DNA from 3 places in the Lysobacter sp. 1R34A genome. Region 2 is predicted to be linked to each of the others. Evidence: riboswitches for the same ligand, from Rfam matches in the RefSeq annotation. Region 2 holds a riboswitch; each other region holds the start of a gene.
The links. A riboswitch is a leader RNA that binds a small molecule or an ion and turns the genes downstream of it on or off. The one in region 2 is predicted to bind cobalamin.

Region 1 (6,434 bases), on a different contig from region 2:
GGCGGAGACGAGCAAGGCGGGACAAGCTCGGGACTCGGGACTGGGGACTCGGGACTCGGCCGAAGCCGCAGCGGCGGCCGCAGTCGCCGGCGTGCCCAGGGACGCGTCTGATTTTTCGTTGCCAATAGCCATCGCTCGTCCTGTCAGTGCCTACGAATCCCGCTTGCGAGTCCCGAGTCGTAGTCCCGCTTACGAGTCCCGAGTCCCCAGCCCCAAGCCCCGGCTTCACCGGCTTCAAAGCTCTATCCCCTTCTGCGCCTTGATCCCCGCCTTGAACGCGTGCTTGACCACGCGCATCTCGGTGACGGTGTCGGCCGCTTCGATCAGGGCATCGGGGGCGCCGCGGCCGGTGATGACCACATGCTGCCGCTCCGAGCGCGCCGCGACTGCGGCGAGGACGTCGTCGAGTGCGACATAGCGATGCGCCAGGGCGATGTTCAACTCGTCGAGCAGAACGAAGTCGTAGCCGGGGTCGGCCATCATCTTCGCCGCGATCGCCCAGGCCGACTGCGCAGCGCGGATGTCGCGCTCCTTGTCCTGGGTCTCCCAGGTGAAACCCTCGCCCATGACGTGGTAGTCCAGCTCCTCGAAGCGCCGGAAGAAGGCCTCTTCGCCGGTCGAGAAGCTGCCCTTGATGAACTGCACCACCCCGCACTTGAACCCATGCCCGAGCGAACGCGCGAGCATGCCGAAGCCCGAGGAGCTCTTGCCCTTGCCGTTGCCGGTGTTGACCACCAGCACGCCGCGCTCGATCGTCGCCTGGGCGATCTTGCGGTCGATCAGTTCCTTCTTGCGCTGCATGCGTTCGCGGTGGCGCTCCTCGCTGCTCGCAGCGTAACCGGCGCGATCGCCCGGGCCGTTGGTGTCGTGCGCGCTCATGCGGCCGCTCCGCTGCGTTGGCGCGCCGCCAGGCTGCGCACGAGGGCATAGACCACGAAGGCCAGGCCGACATAACCGGCCAGGGTGCCGAGCGCGCGCGGGTAGTACTGCGGGATGCGGTCGATGAAACCGGCCAGGGTCGCGTCCGGATAGCGGCCGGACAGGAAATAGAACCCGCCCTTGGAAATCAGGTAAGCCGCCACCGAAGTCGCCAGCACCACCAACACCAGCCGCGGCGCCGTGCCCCAATGGTCGCGATGCAGATGCGCATACACGCGCCCGCCCAGCCATAGCGCGCCATAGGCCAAAGCCAGCGCCCAATACGCCGGCGACAGGCACCAGTCGGTGATGCGGCCGAGCGCCAGGCTGCCCAGGTCGAGCGACGAGGAAAGCACGAAGAACGCCGGGAACGCCCAGACCGGGCGCAGCAAGGCGCCGACCAGGAAGAACACCGCCCATGACGCGCTGGGCAAGGCGTCGACGCTGGCGAAGTGCTGGCCGCGGGTGCAGATCATCAGCAGCGCCAGCGGCGCGCCGGTCGCGATCAGCGCCGACCGCGATTCCAGCGGCAGCGCCGCGGACGAGGCGACGGGAAGAGAGTGGGACATTTCAAGCTCCGGACGGCGTAGGGACGGCGACTGCGACGACGATCAACGGTGAGCGCTCGGCTGCGAGACCGGCGGCCGGGCGATGCGCGCGACCGCGGCGTGCGCGACGAGCGCCACCGCGATGTAACTCATGGTGGTGCGTACGAACAGCGGACCCCAGCGCCAGACCCGGCTCAGATACTCGGCGAGGTTCGGCTCGGCGTAGCGGCCGCCGAACCAGTAGAAGGCGCCGTTGGAAATCAGGAACGAGACACTGCCGGCGACGAAGGCCGCGCCGAAGGCCCGGGCGAATCCGCGCCAGCCGGCCGGCATCCGCGGCGCATACCAGCGCGCGGCGTACCACAACACCGCGTAGGCCAGCAGCAGGAAGGCATACGAGGGCGTCACGCAGTAGTGGTCGAAGAAATTCAGGCCGCGCCCGGTGATCGCGAAATAGTCGATGGCGACCGCGGCGAGCAGGAACGCCGCAAAGCCCAGGTGGCGGCGCAAATACAGGCCGCCGAGAAAGAACACCGCCATCGAGGCGTCGGGCAGATGCAGCAGGTCGCCGAAGTGATGGAAGCGCGTGGCGATCATCGCCATCAGCAGCACGCAGGACACGCTCAATTGGATAGGGCCGGGCAAGTTTTTCATCGCGACTCTCGATAGGCGCCGGCAACCCGGGGGCCGCCGGCAAAGCCCGCGACGCGGGCCGAGGCTGCTGATCCGTCAGCGGGAAGGCCGGTAACGCAGGGTCAACAGATAATTGCGCCCGGGCTGGTTGTAGAACGCGGCGGTTTCGTACCGCCGGTCGAACACGTTGTTCGCGGCCAGTTGCAGGTTCCAGGCCGGGTTGAAGGCGTAGCCCAGGCGCAGATCGGCGAGCGCGTAGCCGGCGAGGCGGCGGGTATTGGCCAGGTCATCGTAGCGATCGCCCGCGGCGTAGATGCTGGCGCCGAACGACCAGGCGCCGTCGCCGACCGCGAAGCGGCGGTCGGCATCGATGCGAGCGCTCTGCCGCGCGCGACGCGGCAGCAGCTTGTCGCGGCTGGCGCCGCGGCTGTCGTTGCGCGGGTCCAGCCAGGTCGCGCTGGCGCGCAGATCCCAGTCGGCCAAGCGGGTGTCGAATGCCGCTTCCAGGCCGCGGATGCGTGCACGGTCGACGTTGCCGGGCAAGCCAGTCGAAGCGTCGTACGCGATCAGCTCGTCGATGTCGCTCTCGTAGGCGTTGAGCGACCACACGTGCTGGCGGCGCGCGCCGTGGGTGCCGCGCAGGCCGATCTCGACGCTGCGCGAAGTCTCCGGCGCCAGGCCGGCATTGCCGTAGCCGGGGTAGTACAACTCGTTGAAGGTCGGCGCCTTGAACGCGGTGCCGTAGCTCGCGGTCAAACGCAGCGCCTCGCTGAGATTCCAGCCCCACAACAGGCTGCCGGTGGACTCGCCGCCGAACTGGCTGTCGTCGTCGCGGCGCAGGCTGGCCTGCAGCGCATGCGCACCGAAACTCTGCTGCCACTGGCCGAAGGCGCCGCGCAGGATGCGGGCGCCGCGGGCATATCGGGTGTTGCTGTCGATGCGGTCGCGCTGCCAGTCGAAGCCGAGCGTGAGCAGGCCGCTGCCGATGCCGATATCGCCCTGCACCGAGCCGAGCTGGCGGCGGGTCTCGAAAGTGCTGGAGTACTTGCCGTTCTTGTAGGTGTCGCTGAGGTCTTCGCTGCGTCCGGCGCTGGCGCTGAGGTTGAAGCGGTCGCTGGGCCGGTAGCGCAACCTGGCGCCGGCGACCTGCTGCACGCCGTCGGCCTCGTTGTTCTGGCTGCCGTCGTACTGGTTATGGTTTTCGGCGCGCAGCAGCCGCGCTTCGGCGTCCCACTGCTCGTTGAAGCGATAGCCGCCCTGCAAGGTCAGCGAATCGCTGCGATAGCCGTCGCGGTCCGGCGAGTTCGTGAAACATCCGGCGCCGCCCGGTGAGGGTTTGCCGCGGCAGGCGTTGATGCCGTCGGTATCTTCATGGGCGGCATGGATCGAGTACCAGCCGCGCTCGCCCTTGCCGGCGACGCCTGCGCTGCCGCGGTGGGTGGCGTAACTGCCGATCGAGGCGCTGAAGCTCGGCACGAACGCGCCCTGCGGGCGCCGGGTGAAGATCTGGATGACGCCGCCGATGGCCTCGGAACCGTACAGGCTGGAGAACGGGCCGCGCACGATCTCGACCCGCTCGATCTGCTCGACCGGAATGTCCTGCAGCGAGGCGCCGCCGCTGGTCGCCGAACCGGTCTTGACGCCGTCGATCAGCACCAGCACGTGGTCGGATTCGCTGCCGCGCAGGAACAACGATGTCGCCTTGCCGGGGCCGCCGTTGTTCGCGAAGGATGCGCCCGGCGTGCCGCGCAACAGCTCCGGCAACGACCCCGGCTGCAGGCGTTCGATCTGGGCGCGGTCGATCACGGTCACCGCGGCGAGCGTGGCGTCCTGGGTCTGGGCGGTGCGGGTCGCGGTGACCACGACCTGGTCGAGATCGATCGCGGGCGCGGCCGGCGCCGAAGCGGCGAATGCGCAACCGGCGAGCACGAAAGCGCTGCGCGCAGGAAAGCGCGCAGGGCGCGGGGATACGGAAAAACGGAACGTCACGGTCGGCTCTCCATGGCCGCGCCTCACCCGCGCGGTCTAGATCAGGTCGTGACAGGCAGACGGCAGAACGGAGACGGCGCGCGCGCCGATGCCCCGGACGCGGCCCTCCGCCTGTCGGTTCGCGCTCCGGGCCGGTCTCCGGGCTTGCGAGCGGAGTCGGCCCGAGATCGGACCGGTCTCCCGTACCGCGCCTTCCCGTGTCGGAACACAGTGGCGTCGTGCGGTACGTGTACTCGCTTACCGTTGCGGGGGCAGCTCCGGATTGACCGTCCTGGCGAACGCCAGAAGCGGGGACCGGATTCCCGTTTCAATCGCCGACCGTGTCGGCGATCACCTTGAGCGCGCGCATCTTAGCAGTGATGCACGGCGGGGACGCCACCGGGTTGGGTGCGGGCGCGGGGAGTCGCGGTGTCGCGGCCAACGCTCCGCGTGGCGCCCGGCCCCGCAGCGTCATCCCCGCGAAGGCAGGGATCCACAGCTCCACCGCGGCGTCAATCCGGAGTCTGCGATAGCCGCCTTCGCGGAATGACGCAGGCGAGGCCAGCAAACCCGTTCCGCGCCCAGCGCAGCCGCCGCCGGCCTCCCGGCCCCTTCAAATAGTGTGCCTTACCACCTTTCTACTACTTGCGTTAGGCAAGATTTGGCCGCTTTATTGACCGGTTGTTAGGTTCGTGTTAAATCCGGATGACATCGCTGTCATCCCCACCAAGGAGTCGTCATGCCCGTCCGCCGCACCTTCGCCGGTTTACGTCACCCTCTGGCCCTCGGCCTCCTGGTAGCGCTCGCCGCGCCGGTCCACGCGCAGGACGCGCCGCAAAGCGACCCCAAGACCCTGGACCAGGTCATCGTCACCGGCACCCGCGTCTCCGACCGCACCGTCGCCGAGTCCACCGCGCCGATCGACATCATCACCCCGGAAACCCTGGAAGCCACCGGCACCGTCGAGCTGGCCACCGCGCTCTCGCGCGCCCTGCCCTCGCTGAACTTCCCGCGCCCGGCCATCACCGACGGCACCGACGCGGTGCGTCCGGCGCAGTTGCGCGGCCTCGCCCCCGACCAGGTGCTGGTGCTGGTCAACGGCAAGCGCCGCCACACCACCGCACTGATCAACCTCAACGGCAGCCAGGGACGCGGCTCCTCGCCGGTCGATTTAAACGCGATTCCGATCGCCGCGATCGAACGGGTCGAAGTGCTGCGCGACGGCGCCTCGGCCCAGTACGGTTCCGACGCGATCGCCGGCGTCATCAACGTCGTGCTCAAGGGCAGCGGCACCGGCGGCAGCATCGCCGCGCGCTACGGCCAGTACAGCGCCGGCGACGGCAAGCAGTACCAGTTGTCCGGCGACACCGGCATCAAGCTCGGCGAAAACGGCTGGCTGCACCTGGCCGCGCAGGCCGGGCATCAGGATCAGACCAATCGCGCACGCCCGTTCCAGGGCCGCGTCGAACAGCGCTACGGCGATCCCGAAATCGACCAGGGCGCGTTCTCCTACAACGGCGAGTACAGCCCGACCGAATACCTGAGCTTCTATTCGTTCGGCAGCTACAGCGAACGCGACGTGCTGTCGAACGGCTACTTCCGTTTCGCCGGCGACCCGCGCAACATCCCGTCGATCTATCCGAACGGCTTCCTGCCGCAGATCCACAACGTCAGCAAGGACCGCGCCGCGGTGTTCGGCCTGCGCAGCGAAACCGCCGGCGGCACCCAGATCGACCTGAGCTACAACTACGGCCACAACGGCCTGACCTTCGACATCGAGAACACGCTCAACCGCAGCCTCGGCCCGACCTCGCCGACGCAGTTCTACGCCGGCGCGCTGGAAGTCACCCAGCACGTGCTCAACCTGGACTTCACCAAGTCGGTCGACTTCGGCTGGCAGTACCCGGTGACCTTCGCCTGGGGCGCGGAATGGCGCGGCGAAGAGTTCTCCGAACGCGCCGGCGAGCCGCTGTCCTACGCCAACGGCGGCATCGCCGCGCCGAACGGCCAGATCATCCCGGGCGCGCAGGTGTTCTCCGGTTTCCGCGCCAGCGACGCCGGCGACTTCGACCGCCACAGCTATTCGGTCTACATCGACGCCGAAGCCGACCTGACCGACAAGTTCTCCCTGGGCGCCGCCGCGCGTTACGAGACCTACAGCGATTTCGGCGAAACCACCTCGGGCAAGCTGTCCGGCCGCTACGCCTTCACCGACCAGGTCGCGCTGCGCGCCACCGCCTCGACCGGCTTCCGCGCGCCGTCGCTGCAGCAGCAGTTCTTCCAGTCGATCGCCACCAACTTCATCAGCGGCATTCCGTACGAAATCGGCACCTTCCGCGTCGACAACCCGGCCGCCGTCGCCCTGGG
Region 2 (6,434 bases):
CGGCGTCAACGACAAGACCTACAAGGGCGAGGCCATCGTCTCCAACGCCTCGTGCACGACCAACTGCCTGGCCCCGCTGGCCAAGGTGCTCAACGACAAGTGGGGCATCAAGCGCGGCCTGATGACCACCGTGCACGCCGCCACCGCGACCCAGAAGACCGTCGACGGCCCGAGCAACAAGGACTGGCGCGGCGGCCGCGGCATCCTGGAGAACATCATCCCGTCGAGCACCGGCGCGGCCAAGGCGGTCGGCGTGGTGATCCCGGAGCTCAACAAGAAGCTCACCGGCATGTCGTTCCGCGTGCCGACCTCGGACGTGTCGGTGGTCGATCTGACCGTGGAACTGGTCAAGGACGCGACCTACGCCGAGATCTGCGCGGAAATGAAGGCGCAGAGCGAAGGCGCGCTGAAGGGCGTGCTGGGCTACACCGAAGACAAGGTCGTGGCGACCGATTTCCGCGGCGACGCGCGCACCTCGATCTTCGACGCCGAAGCCGGCATCGCTCTGGACGGCACCTTCGTCAAGCTGGTCAGCTGGTACGACAACGAATGGGGTTACTCGAACAAGTGCCTCGAAATGGTCAAGGTCGTCGCCGGCAAGTAAGCGGCGGTTTCCCGATCGACGAAGAAGCCCCGCGATCGCGGGGCTTTTTTGTTGGAGCCCGTTGCCTCGTTAGCCCACTGCGAGGCAGGCCCTGTAGGCGTGAACGCCCTGCTCGGTCGCGTGTCCTTCTCGGCCTCAGGCAAAACCCCCGGACCTCCTTCCCGGGGCCGTCTGGCCCGGGCGAACGCGCGGCTCAGTCGACCTCTACGGCGACCCGCTCGCGCAGTCCGCGTGCCGACTGCACCATCGCGCGCAAGGCCGAGCGCACCTCCGGCCAGTCGCGGGTCTTCAGCCCGCAGTCCGGGTTGACCCACAGCTGCGCCGGGTCGAGCACATCGAGCGCCTTGTCGAGCAGATCGCGCATCTCGGTCTCGCTGGGCACGCGCGGCGAATGAATGTCGTAGACGCCCGGACCGATGCCGTTCGGATAGCGGTAGCGCACGAACGCATCCAGCAGCTCCATGCGCGAGCGCGAGGTCTCGATCGAAATCACGTCGGCGTCGAGCGCGGCCACCGCCTCGATGATGTCGTTGAACTCGGCGTAGCACATGTGGGTGTGGATCTGGGTCGTATCGCCGACGCCGCTGGCGGCGAGGCGGAAGCTCTCGCCGGCCCAGGCCAGGTAGGCCGGCCAATCGGCACGGCGCAACGGCAGGCCTTCGCGCAACGCCGGTTCGTCGATCTGGACGATGGCGATGCCGGCCGCTTCCAGGTCCAGCACTTCCTGGCGCAGAGCCAGGGCGATCTGCCGGCAGCTGTCGGCGCGCGGCTGGTCGTCGCGGACGAACGACCACTGCAGGATCGTCACCGGCCCGGTCAGCATGCCTTTCACCGGTCGCTCGGTTTGCGCCTGCGCATAGCGGGTCCAGTCGACGGTCATCGGCCGCGGCCGGACCACGTCGCCGAACAGCACTGGCGGCTTGACGCAGCGCGAGCCGTAGCTCTGCACCCAGCCGTGGGCGGTGAAGGCGAAGCCCTCGAGTTGCTCGCCGAAGTACTCGACCATGTCGTTGCGTTCGAACTCGCCGTGCACCAGCACGTCGATGCCCAGGGCCTCCTGCTCGCGCAGGCAAAGCCGGGTTTCGTTCTCGAGGAAGCTGCGGTAGGCCGCGTCGTCGATCTTGCCGGCCTTGTGCTCGGCGCGCGCGCGCCGCACTTCGGCGGTTTGAGGGAACGAGCCGATGGTGGTGGTCGGGAACAGCGGCAGGCCGAGGCGTCGCGCCTGCACCTGCGCGCGCTGCGGGTAGGGCGAAGCGCGCCGGGTCATCGCCGGTTCGACCGCGGCCAGGCGCTTGCGCACCTCGGCATTGCGCAGCAGCGGCGAGGCCAGGCGCGCGGCGCGCGCGCTGGCGGCGGTGGCGAGGTCGCGGTTTGCGTCGGCGCTGCCGGCGAGCGCATCGGCGAGCAGGCGCAGTTCCTCGACCTTCTGCCGCGCATAGGCCATCCAGTGGCGCAGCGGCGCCGGCAGCTTGCGCTCGAGCTCCAGGTCGGTCGGCACGTGCAGCAGCGAGCACGACGGCGCCAGCCATCGCGCGCGGTCGCCGGCGCGGCGGGCCAGGCTCAGCGCGGCATCGAGGTCGGCGCGCCAGATGTTGCGGCCGTCGACCACGCCGAGGCTGAGTACGCGATCGTCCGGCAGCAGCGGCAGCACGCTTTCCAACTGCTGCGGCGCGCGCACCAGGTCGACGTGCAAGCCTTGCACCGGCAGGCGCGCGGCGAGCGCGGCATTGTCGCCGAGGCCGCCGAAGTAGGTGGTCAGCAGCCGCTTCGGCGCGTCGGCATCGGCCAGCGCGGCGTAGGCGCGGCGGTAGGCGTCGCGATCGGCGTCGTCGAGATCTAACACCAGCGCCGGCTCATCGAGCTGCACCCACTCGGCGCCGGCGGCCTTGAGCCTGGCCAACAGTTCGGCATAGGCAGGCAGCAGGGCATCGAGCAGCTCGCGCGGGTCGCCGCCGTCGCTGCGCTTGCCGAGCTTGAGGAACGACACCGGGCCGAGCAGGACCGGCCGCGCCTCGATGCCGAGCGCGCGCGCCTGCGCCAGCTCGGACAGCGGCTTGTCGCCGCGCAGGGCGAAGCGCTGGCCTGGTTCGAACCGTGGGACCAGATAGTGGTAGTTGGTGTCGAACCACTTGGTCATCTCGAGCGCGCGCAGGTCGCGGCGGCCGTCCTGCAGGCCGCGGGCGAGGGCGAAGTAGCCGCCGAGGGGATCCTCGTCGTAGACCTCGCGGTATGGCGCGGGGATCGCGTCGAACAGCACGGCGGTATCGAGGACGTGGTCGTAGATGGAGAAATCGTTGCACGGCACGACGTCGGCGCCGGCCCGCCGGGCGAGCCGCCAGTGGCGTTCGCGCAGGTCGTGGGCGGTGTCGTGCAGCGCCTGGGCCGGCGTGTCGCCTTTCCAGAACGATTCCAGGGCCAGCTTGAGTTCGCGCCGCGCGCCTATGCGCGGGAAGCCGAGATGGGTGACGCTGATCATGATGAGTACCTGCGATGCGTGGGCATGGCGCAGGGCAACGAAGGAGACCAAGGCTGCGCCGGCCCGACGCTCGCGCGCCCGGCCTCGCCGCAACCTGGGTGTCGACCTTCGCCCCCGCGGGCGAACCGGCGCGCACGACGCGGCCCGCGCCGGGACGGCCCGGACGCAGCGCCGACGCCTCGCGGGCCGGAGTCGGACGGAAGACGTGCCTTCCGGTCATGGCAGGTCTTCGGGCTTGGGGCACGGAGCACGAGGCGCCTCCTACTGTCCGTCGCTTCCCGGGATCGCTCCCAGTGTCTGACGAAGTTCGTTCCCTATACCGCTGCGGGGCAGCTCCGGAATTGGACTGGCGTCCGTACCGGATTCCCTCTAACCGCCGCCGGCGCGAACCGGTGGCGATTTGTCGCATCGCTTCATCTGCATGAAGCGATGTTCACCATTACGCCGCCAAACTACGCAGCGCGCCGGGCGAAGTCAATCGCCGCGATCGCGATGCGTGGACCCGGTTTGCGATTTGTGGCCGCTGCCGCCGGCGTCGCCGCGGACGGTGATTCCCCGGCTGCCGTTCATGCGTCGCCGACGATGATGGGCCGCGTCGACGACCGTGAATGCCATGACCTCCTGCCGTTGAGCTTCGCGGGCGGCGGGGCTAACGTTCGAGGTGCGGCGACGATGCGCGGCGCGGGACCAGGACGGCCCGCGCGATCCCGAATCCGATGGGTGGACCATGCTTTTCAGAAGGACGTTTGCGCTGACCTTGTGCCTGCTCGGACTGGCGGCTTGCGGGAGGGATTCCGCCGCGCCGCCGCCGGCGGCCGCCGAGCCGGTCACCATGGGCAGCCAGAACGAATCGCCGAAGGTCGCCGCCGCGGCCGCGCCGAGCGAGACCGACATCCTGCAGGGCACGTACTGGCCGCCGGCCAAGCTCGACGGCGGCGTGGCCAGGATCAGCTGCGAATACGACTACCCGCGCTTCGGCGACGGCAAAGCGCTGACCTCGCTGGACTTCTTCAGCCTGGTCGACGCGCTGTCGCCGTGCCGGTCCAGCGGCGTGGTGCGGCTGCATTACCAGGGCAAGATCGGCGCCGGCTTCACCGCGTTGGTGCAGCGCGTCGCCGCGATGGCCACGCGCATGGAAATCCAGACCCGTATCCTCGACATCGACTCCAGCGGCGGCCATGTCGAGGAAGCGATCCGCGCCGGCGACTCGATCGCCGAGTCGGGCTGGGCGATCTGGGTGCGCGAGGAATCGGTCTGCCATAGCGCCTGCGTGCTGGTGCTGGCCGCCGGCGACACCCGCTCGATCGAGGGCAAGGTCGGCATCCACCGGCTGATGCGCGACCGCTCGACCGCGACCTCGCGCGCCGAACTCAGCCGCGAGCTCAAGGCGATCAACCAGCAGGTGCGCGATTACCTGGAGCGCAACGGCGTCGCCACCGGCGTCGCCGACCTGATGATGACGATCGCCAACCGCGACCTGCGCCTGCTTACCGAAGACGAGTTGAAACAATTCGGCCTCGACGGCACCAACGCCGCCCAGGACGACCTCGACCGCATCCGCCTGACCCGCAAGTGCGGCGAAGACTTCGTCCGCCGCCGCGACGCCTTCCGCCGCGATTTCGACGCCCAGTGCATGGCCACCGGCAAGAACTTCGCTTCCATGCCGGAATGCGCGAAGGCCTTGCAGCGGCAGTTCGGTTTCCCCGACGAGACCTGTCCCTCAGACAGCCCGGCCGACCTGTATGCCCGCGACCTGCGGCGCCTGCCGCTGGCCGGCGACGAGGCGGCCGGCGGCGACGCGCCGGCCACCGCGGGCGCGTCGAAGAAGCGTTCCGACAACAGCGCCAACCAGAGCGCCAACCAGAGCGCCGAGTAACCTCGTCGGTTGAGGAGACGATCGCAACGCCGTCGCAGCGCGGCTTGCGGCGACCGCGGACTGCGGCGAGAATCTGCGCCCTGTCATAGCCAGAGCCCTGCGGGTTCAAGCCAGACCCCGTCACGCAGGAGCTGCATCCCCATGCCTTCGTTTCTCAGGCCGGCGCGTCTCGCGCTGGCCTTGCTGCCGCTTTGCCTGGCGCCGCTGCACGCGGCTGCGGCCACACTCACAGCCGACACCGCAGCCGACACGGACGTCCACCAACTCGACCAGATCCAGGTCCACGGCCAGGCCGGACCGAGCTTCGGCGCCGGGCGCAGCCGCAGCGCGACCAAGACCGACACCGCCCTGGTCGAGATTCCGCAGGCGATCACCGTGTTGCCGCGAGCCCTGATCGACGCGCAGGGCGGGCGCTCGCTCAACGAAATGCTGGCGCTGGTGCCGGGTGTAGGCCTCAACAACGGCGACGGCCAGCGCGACCAGGTCGCCATCCGCGGCTTCAGCGCGCTGTCGGACCAATACCTCGACGGCGTCCGCGACGACGCCATGTATTACCGCGATCTCGCCAACACCGAGCGCATCGAAGTGCTCAAGGGGCCGTCGGCGATGCTGTTCGGCCGCGGCTCGTCGGGCGGCCTGATCAACCGGGTCAGCAAGCAGCCGCTCGACGCGGCGCAAGGCAAGCTGCGGATCTATGCCGACAGCGAGGGCGGACGGCGCGGCGAGTTCGACCTGACCGGACCGCTCGGCATCGGCGCCGGGCGCCTGGTCGGCGCCTACGAGGATTCCGACACTTTCCGCGAGCAAGGCTTCATCGAACGCTGGCTGATCGCGCCCTCGTACCGCTTCGAACTCGGCGGCGGGCAATTGCTGCTGCAGGCCAGTGCGCAGCGCGACGAACGGGTGACCGACTTCGGCATCCCGAGCCTGTTCGGGCGGCCGCTCGAGGTGCCGATCGATACCTATTACGGCTCCTCCGACGCCCGCGACCAGGATTACAGCCGCGCCCGCGTCCACCTGCTCAACGCGACCTACGCCAACGCGTTGAGCGAAGACCTCGACCTGCGCGTGACCGTGCGCGGCACCGATTACCGCCTGGACCGGCGCAATACCCTGATCACCGGCAACCCGTTCCAGCGCAACGGCCGCTGGCTGTCGAACCGGCGCCATGCCGGCAACGAACGCGACCAGCAGGCCTGGTTCGTGCAGGCCGATCTGGTGCACGAGGGCGAACGCCACCGCCTGCTGCTCGGCAGCGAGTTCAGTTACGAGCGCAAGGACCAGGCCAGCTACGGCGGCATCGCCACGCCGGTCGACCTGCTCGCACCGGTACTGAGCCCCTCGATCTTCAATCCCAAGGCCGAAGCGGCCGCGCGCAGCCGGCTGCGCAACGCCGCCGTGTACGTACAGGACCAGATCGCCTTGAACGCGCAGTGGAAGGCAGTGATCGGCGCGCGTTACGACGACTACCGCCAGCA
Region 3 (6,434 bases), on a different contig from region 2:
ACGCCGTGGTCATGGCCTCGGGCTAGGCTTTGCCTGAACGGCTGCTTGGTCGCTAACTACCTGAACAGGCAGGCTTTCTGAACGGTTTACGACCGCTCATCGGCTCGATGTTGCATCGCAACAAAAGCCAGCCTATGCTGCACCGCACAATCCAGTCGTTCTCCGTCTGGACCTTTCAGGAGCTCAGCCATGTACCAGCAATTCAACGAACAGTTCGCCGCCGCTACGCGCCAGTTCGCGGACACGGCCGCTCAGGTCAACCGTCTGGCCCTCGACAATGCCGAGGCCGTGTTCGGCCTGCAGGTCGCCGCCATCGAAGACCGCGTCAACGCCACCTTCGCTTTCTTCGGTGAAGCCGCCGAAGCCCGCGATCTGGAAGCCTTCAAGACCCTGTGGCCGAAGGGCGCGCAGATCGCTCGCGAAAACGTCGAGCGCGCCGTCAGCACCGGCCAGGAAGCGTTCGGCCGCACGCTGAAGACCAACGAAGCGATCGCCGAGCTGGCCAAGTCGCAGATCGAAACCGCCGCCAAGGCCACCCAGGCCAACGTCGAGAAGGCCGCCACGGCCGCGGCGAAGGCGACGGCTCCGGCGGCCGCCGCGACCAAGTAAGCGCACCCTCTCTCTCTCCGGCCGTCACGGCGGATACGAAAAACCCGGCAGCTTCGGCTGCCGGGTTTTTTGTTGGCTGCGCTTTTGTTGGGCTCGCTCGTGTTAGCCGCGATCCGGCGGCCGCGCGGAAGCGCCGGCGCGAGACGGCTGGCGGCCCTAGAAGCGGGGCTGCAGGCGCCCGGCCAGGGCCTGCGGATCGGGAGAGGCGAAATACGGCAGGCGCCCCCAGCACGGCACCGGCAAGCGCCGGCACAGGATCTCGAAGTTTTCGTCGGCGCACGCCATCCGCGGGTCGATGTCGTTGGCGATCCAGCCGACCAGGCGCGCACCGTCGGCCTGGATCGCCCGCGCGCTCAGCCGCGCGTGGTTGATCGCCCCCAGGCGCAGGCCGACCACCAGCACCACCGGCAGGTCCAGCGCGCGCACCAGATCGATCTGGTCGAGCGTGACGCTGACCGGCGCGGCCCAGCCGCCGACGCCTTCGACCACCACCGTGTCCGACTGCGCCGACAAGCGCGCATGCGCGGCGAGGATGGCCGCCAGCGCGATCTCGACGCCGGCCTGCGCGGCGGCGAGCTCGGGCGCCAGCGGCTGCGGCAAGGCGTAGGGATTGACGTCGTCGTAGGGCGGCGTCGGCGCGCTGGCCGCTTGCAGCAGCAGGGCGTCCTCGTTGCGCCAGCCTTCCGGCGTGCGTTCGCAACCGCTCGCCACCGGTTTCATGCCGACCGCGCGCAGGCCGCGCGCGCGCAAGGCGTGCAGCAGGCTCGCGCTGGCCACCGACTTGCCGATGCCGGTGTCGGTGCCGGTGACGAATACGCCGCGAGCGAACCGCGCGAGCGCGGTTGCGTCCGTTGGTCGGGAGGCGGCCTGCACCGGGGGCTGGGTGTGACTCATCTCGCGCTTTTTCCTGGGGCCTGGAGTCCGCCATGGTAGTGGCGGCGGACGCCGCTGTTACACTCCGATGATGTTCACAACCTCCGCACTTTCGGGCGACAAGCCCGAGCAATACGCGCAGCTCGTCGCCCAGGCGCGCGGCCTGCTCGACGGCGAACGCGACCGCATCGCCAACGCCGCCAACCTGTCGGCGCTGGTCAGCCATGCCCTGCCGGACCTCAACTGGGTCGGCTTCTATTTCTACGACGGCGAAGAACTCGTGGTCGGCCCGTTCCAGGGCCTGCCGGCCTGCGTGCGCATTCCGCTTGACAAGGGCGTGTGCGGCGCGGCCGCCTCGAGCCGCCGGACCCAGCGCGTCGCCGACGTGCACGCCTTCCCGGGCCACATCGCCTGCGATGCGGCCTCGCGTTCGGAAGTGGTGGTGCCGCTGGTGCATGGCGATGCCCTGATCGGCGTGTTCGATCTCGACAGCCCGATCCCGGACCGTTTCGATGCTGACGACCAGGCCGGCCTGGAAGCGCTGGCGCGCGTGTACGTGGAGGCGCTGGCATGACCGCGGCCAAGATGCGCAACATCGGCCCCAAGAGCGCGGCCTGGCTGCGCCAGGTCGGCCTGCGCACCCACGAGGACATCTCGGCGATCGGCACGGTCGAGGCCTTCATGCGGGTCAAGCGCGCCGGCTTCAAGCCGACCCTCAACCTGTTGTACGCGATCGAAGGCGCGTTGCTCGACTGCCATTGGCAGGAGATCAGCGATGCGCGCCGGCAGGAGCTGATCCAGGCCGCCGAAGCGGCGACCGCGCTGCTGCCGCCGCCGCGCAACAAGCCGGCCGCCGCGCCGGTGCACACCACGATGCATGCCGAAGAACGCTACGACCCGTTCGAAGGCGGCGCCCGCCTCGGCGATGGCGACGACCGCGACAGCCGGGACAACGAAGGCGACGACGACCGCCCCGGCGGCCGCGACGAGGACGACGGGCGCGACTGAGCCCGTCGCCGCCGCTCCCGGACGCCCCGCCCGCCCCGGCGTTTTGGCCCGGACGCCGGCTTGGCGTAGACTGCGCACCGCTTCGAGGTGACCCGTCGGCTGGCTTGATCGACGGGTTGAAACGGGAAGCCGGTGACGCGCCCTCTCCTGCGGGAGGATCGGCGCCAGTCCGGCACTGCCCCCGCAACGGTAAGCAAGACAGATCGCGGCCACCGCCACTGTGCTCGGCACGGGAAGGCGCCGCCATCGGGAGTCCGGCCCTGCGCCGCTCCGCTTGCGAGTCCGGAGACCGGCCTCGAGGCGCCACAGGTTGCGATGCGGAGGGCGTCGCGGCGGCTGCTATCCGGCTGTCTCCACGGCCCGCTGCCTCCTCGCAACCGCCTTCCGCCGTCGTCGTCGCGCGCCCCTGGCGCGCGCGCTGGAGCTGTCCCCATGTCCGCCCGCACCCCCCATGCCCTGCACGCCACGCGCGCACTGAAGCTGTCCTTCGCCATCGCCGCTGCGCTAGCGCTGCCCGCCGCCGCGCTCGCCGCTCCGGCCGGCGCAGCCACCGACCTCGACGAAGTGGTCGTCACCGCCAACCGCACCGCAGTCAGCGTCAACGACGCCTTGACCCCGGTCGAAGTGCTCGACCGCGAGACCATCGAGCGCAGCCAGGCGCGCGACCTCAACGACCTGCTGCGCGGCCGCGCCGGCATCACCCTGTCCAACCAGGGCGGCGCCGGCAAGCTCACCACCCTGTTCCTGCGCGGCAGCGAGTCCGATCATGTACTCGTGCTGGTCGACGGCATCCGCGTCGGCTCGCCGACTTCGGGCCTGACTGCGCTGCAGGACCTGCCGCTGGAACTGATCGACCGGATCGAAATCGTGCGCGGCCCGCGCTCGAGCCTGTACGGCGCCGACGCCATCGGCGGCGTGATCCAGGTGTTCACCCGCCGCGAGAAGCAGGGCTTCGCGCCGCGCGTGCGCTTCGGCGGCGGCAGCAACGACAGCCTCGAATTCGGCACCGGCTTCGGCGGCCGCAGCGACCGCGGCTGGTTCGGCGCCGACTACAGCTTCCGCAAGACCCAGGGCATCAATGCCTGCCGCGGCGCCGGCTTCCCGGTGTTCGCCGGCTGCTTCACCGACGAGCCCGACCGCGACGGCTACGAAAGCCACGCCCTGTCCTTGCGCGGCGGCCTCGAGTTCAACGAGCGGTGGAGCCTGGAAGGCCAGGCGCTGCGCGCCGAAGGCGAGAACGATTACGACGGCAGCTTCGTCAACCGCTCCGAGACCGTGCAGCAGGTGATCGGCGGCAAGCTGCAGTGGCGCCCGTCGGAAACGGTCCACCTGCAGTTGCTGGCCGGCCGCAACGTCGACAGCTCGGACAATTTCCTCGGCGAGGTGCCGATGGGGTTCTTCAAGACCGACCGCGACAGCGCCAGCCTGCAGGCCGATTTCAACCTCTTCGACGGCCACGTGTTGACCGCCGGTTTCGATTGGCTGCGCGACCGCGTCGACAGCGACACCGTGTACGACGAAAGCGAGCGCGACAACAAGGCCGGCTTCGTCCAGTACCAGGGCCGCTTCGGCGCGCAGTCGTTCGAGGCCAGCCTGCGCCGCGACGACAACGAGCAGTTCGGCGGCCACACCACCGGCGGCGCAGCCTGGGGCCTGAGCTTCGCCGAGCGCTGGCGCGTCACCGTCGGCTACGGCACCGCGTTCAAGGCGCCGACCTTCAACGAGCTGTATTACCCGTTCTTCGGCAACGCGGGCCTGCGTCCGGAAGAGTCCAAGACCTGGGAACTCGGCTTGGCCTACCGCGGCGAGCGTTTCAACGCCCGTATCGACGGCTTCGACACCCGCGCCGACGACCTGATCACCTACGACGCGTCGATCAACCTGCCCAACAACATCGACCGCGCGCGCATGCGCGGCGCCGAACTCGGCATCGACACCGCCTTCGCCCAGTGGACCCTGGCGGCGAGCGCGAGCTTCCTCGACACCGAGAACCGGGTCGGCTTCTACCGGGGCAACGACCTGCCGCGCCGCGCCAGGCACAGCGCGCGCATCGACCTGGATCGCAGCTTCGGCAAGTTCCGTCTCGGCGCGACCGCGGTCGGTTCGGGCTCGCGCTACGACGACGTGGCCAACAGCACCCGCCTGGGCGGCTACGGCACCCTCGACCTGCGCGCGGAGTACGCGATCACCCCGGCCCTGAGCCTGCAGGCGCGCGTGGCCAACGTATTCGACCGCGAGTACGAAACCTCGTCGTACTTCAACCAGCCCGGCCGCGAGTGGTTCCTGACCCTGCGCTACGCCCCGGTCGACTGATCGCCCGACCGGTCTTCGGATCGGCCAGCGTCGATGCAAAGCCCGGCCTCGCCGGGCTTTGCTTTTTCTGGGCACCAAGAACGGCGCGGGTTCAGGTCGGCCGCAGCCCGCATTGCACCCAGCTGCGGCCGGCGATGTCGGCGACCACGCCGATCATGCCGTGGCGCCAGCGCCCGTCGTCCGGCCCCGAGGCCAGAGCTTCGTAAAGCCGCGCCGGCACGCCGTCGGCGAGGCTGCGCAACATCGCCGCGACCTCGTCGTCGTGGTGGAACAAGCTCTTGGCCACGACGAAGCAACTCAACGCGCGCGGCCGACCGTCCGCCGACAGGGCGAGGCTGATGCCGACATGACGCGGCAAGGCGCCATGGCCCGCCACCGTTTCGAGCGTCTCCATCAACGGCCCGGCATCGCCGAGCACCGCGCGCGCCATCGCCGCGAGCGCCGGCCGGTCCAGCTCATGGCCGAGCGCATAAAACTCGACGCTGCCGTCGGGGTTCACCCCGCTCATTCGCCAGGTCAGCAGGTTCGAGCGCAGCAGGAAATAGCGGTCCCGCCAGATCGCCGGCAACCGCCCGGCATGCAGATCGACATACAGCTTGGTGGCGCGCTCCTCGCCATGGCGCGCCGAGGCCCAGGCGCCGAACACCAACGGATCGTCGCGCTGCAGTTCCAGCCACGGCGCGAGCTCGTCCCGCCAATCCAAGGCTCGCGCGGCCAGCAGCAGCCGCTCGCGGTCGGCCACTTCCGGCGCGGCGACCTCGGCGGTCCATCGCACCGTCGCCTCGCGCGAACTCCAGGAAAACTCGACCGGCATGCCGGTATTGGTCAGGCGGCTGAAACTGCCGGCCACTTCCGGCCAGATCGAACCGCCGAGCGGCGCGAGCACGCCGCCCAGCAGGTCCGCGGCGGCGGCGGCCTGCGCCGGCAGCACCGCGCCGAGCCGCCGCAAGGTGGCGGCGACCGGGCCGGCGATGTCGGCGCCGAGGCGGTGCTGCACCGGCGCGAGCCAGCTCATGCCGGCATCGTCGCGCATGTCGATGACGGTATCGCCGCGCATGTCACTGCACCGCCACCAGCTCTTCGGAGTCGGCGATCCACGCGCGCTGGTCGAACTGTCCCTGCATGCCGACGAAGGTGAAACGCCGGCGGAAGTTGCGCAGGTCCTTGTTCTTCAGGGCGATGCGCAGCTTGACCGGATCGGTCTGGCCGCCGGCCATCTCGATGCGTTCGTTGCGCTTGTAGGCGCCGTCCTCGTACTTCACGTCGATGTAGACGCGCTTGACCATGGCCGGGTCGAACACCGGGATGAACTCGAGCTGCAGGGCGTCCTCGAAACTGTCGTGGACGATCAACTGCGGCACGTCGAGCTCGACCGGCGGCGTCGCCGGGTCCGGATTGGCCACGCCCTTGCGCCGCTGCACCAGCTGATACGTCACGCCTCGATTGGCCGGGCCGGGCTTGGCGCCGCGCAGGCGCCAGGTCTTGGGGCCGGACTCCTTGGTCAGCTTCAAGGTGGTCTTCGGCTCGGGTTGCGAATAGCCGCGCGCCTGGAGCTTGACCTCGATCGAGTCGACCACGTCCCAGTCGATGTCGCCCGGGATCGCTTCGATGTGGCGGAACTCGACGTGCTC

Region 1: it holds a riboswitch for cobalamin, as region 2 does, so the genes downstream of both, btuB (TonB-dependent vitamin B12 receptor) here and metE (5-methyltetrahydropteroyltriglutamate--homocysteine S-methyltransferase) in region 2, are expected to answer to the same signal.
Region 3: it holds a riboswitch for cobalamin, as region 2 does, so the genes downstream of both, btuB (TonB-dependent vitamin B12 receptor) here and metE (5-methyltetrahydropteroyltriglutamate--homocysteine S-methyltransferase) in region 2, are expected to answer to the same signal.

What each region holds. Positions count from the first base shown of each region.
Region 1 covers NZ_JBPKJP010000002.1:66,040-72,473, reverse strand. Annotated here, with positions in the region: partial or broken gene ACSAMQ_RS01485 (hypothetical protein) at 1-132, opposite strand, end outside; gene cobO (cob(I)yrinic acid a,c-diamide adenosyltransferase) at 235-879, opposite strand; gene ACSAMQ_RS01475 (hypothetical protein) at 876-1,487, opposite strand; gene ACSAMQ_RS01470 (hypothetical protein) at 1,530-2,120, opposite strand; gene btuB (TonB-dependent vitamin B12 receptor) at 2,196-4,088, opposite strand; cobalamin riboswitch at 4,201-4,441, opposite strand; gene ACSAMQ_RS01460 (TonB-dependent receptor plug domain-containing protein) at 4,807-6,434, shown strand, end outside.
Region 2 covers NZ_JBPKJP010000053.1:15,696-22,129, forward strand. Annotated here, with positions in the region: gene gap (type I glyceraldehyde-3-phosphate dehydrogenase) at 1-604, shown strand, start outside; gene metE (5-methyltetrahydropteroyltriglutamate--homocysteine S-methyltransferase) at 798-3,080, opposite strand; cobalamin riboswitch at 3,284-3,489, opposite strand; gene ACSAMQ_RS12855 (hypothetical protein) at 3,555-3,695, opposite strand; gene ACSAMQ_RS12860 (hypothetical protein) at 3,808-4,956, shown strand; gene ACSAMQ_RS12865 (TonB-dependent receptor) at 5,098-6,434, shown strand, end outside.
Region 3 covers NZ_JBPKJP010000109.1:4,915-11,348, forward strand. Annotated here, with positions in the region: gene ACSAMQ_RS17760 (phasin family protein) at 190-609, shown strand; gene bioD (dethiobiotin synthase) at 766-1,503, opposite strand; gene ACSAMQ_RS17770 (GAF domain-containing protein) at 1,574-2,056, shown strand; gene ACSAMQ_RS17775 (TfoX/Sxy family protein) at 2,053-2,490, shown strand; cobalamin riboswitch at 2,559-2,802, shown strand; gene btuB (TonB-dependent vitamin B12 receptor) at 2,923-4,803, shown strand; gene ACSAMQ_RS17785 (hypothetical protein) at 4,895-5,860, opposite strand; partial or broken gene ACSAMQ_RS17790 (hypothetical protein) at 5,862-6,434, opposite strand, start outside.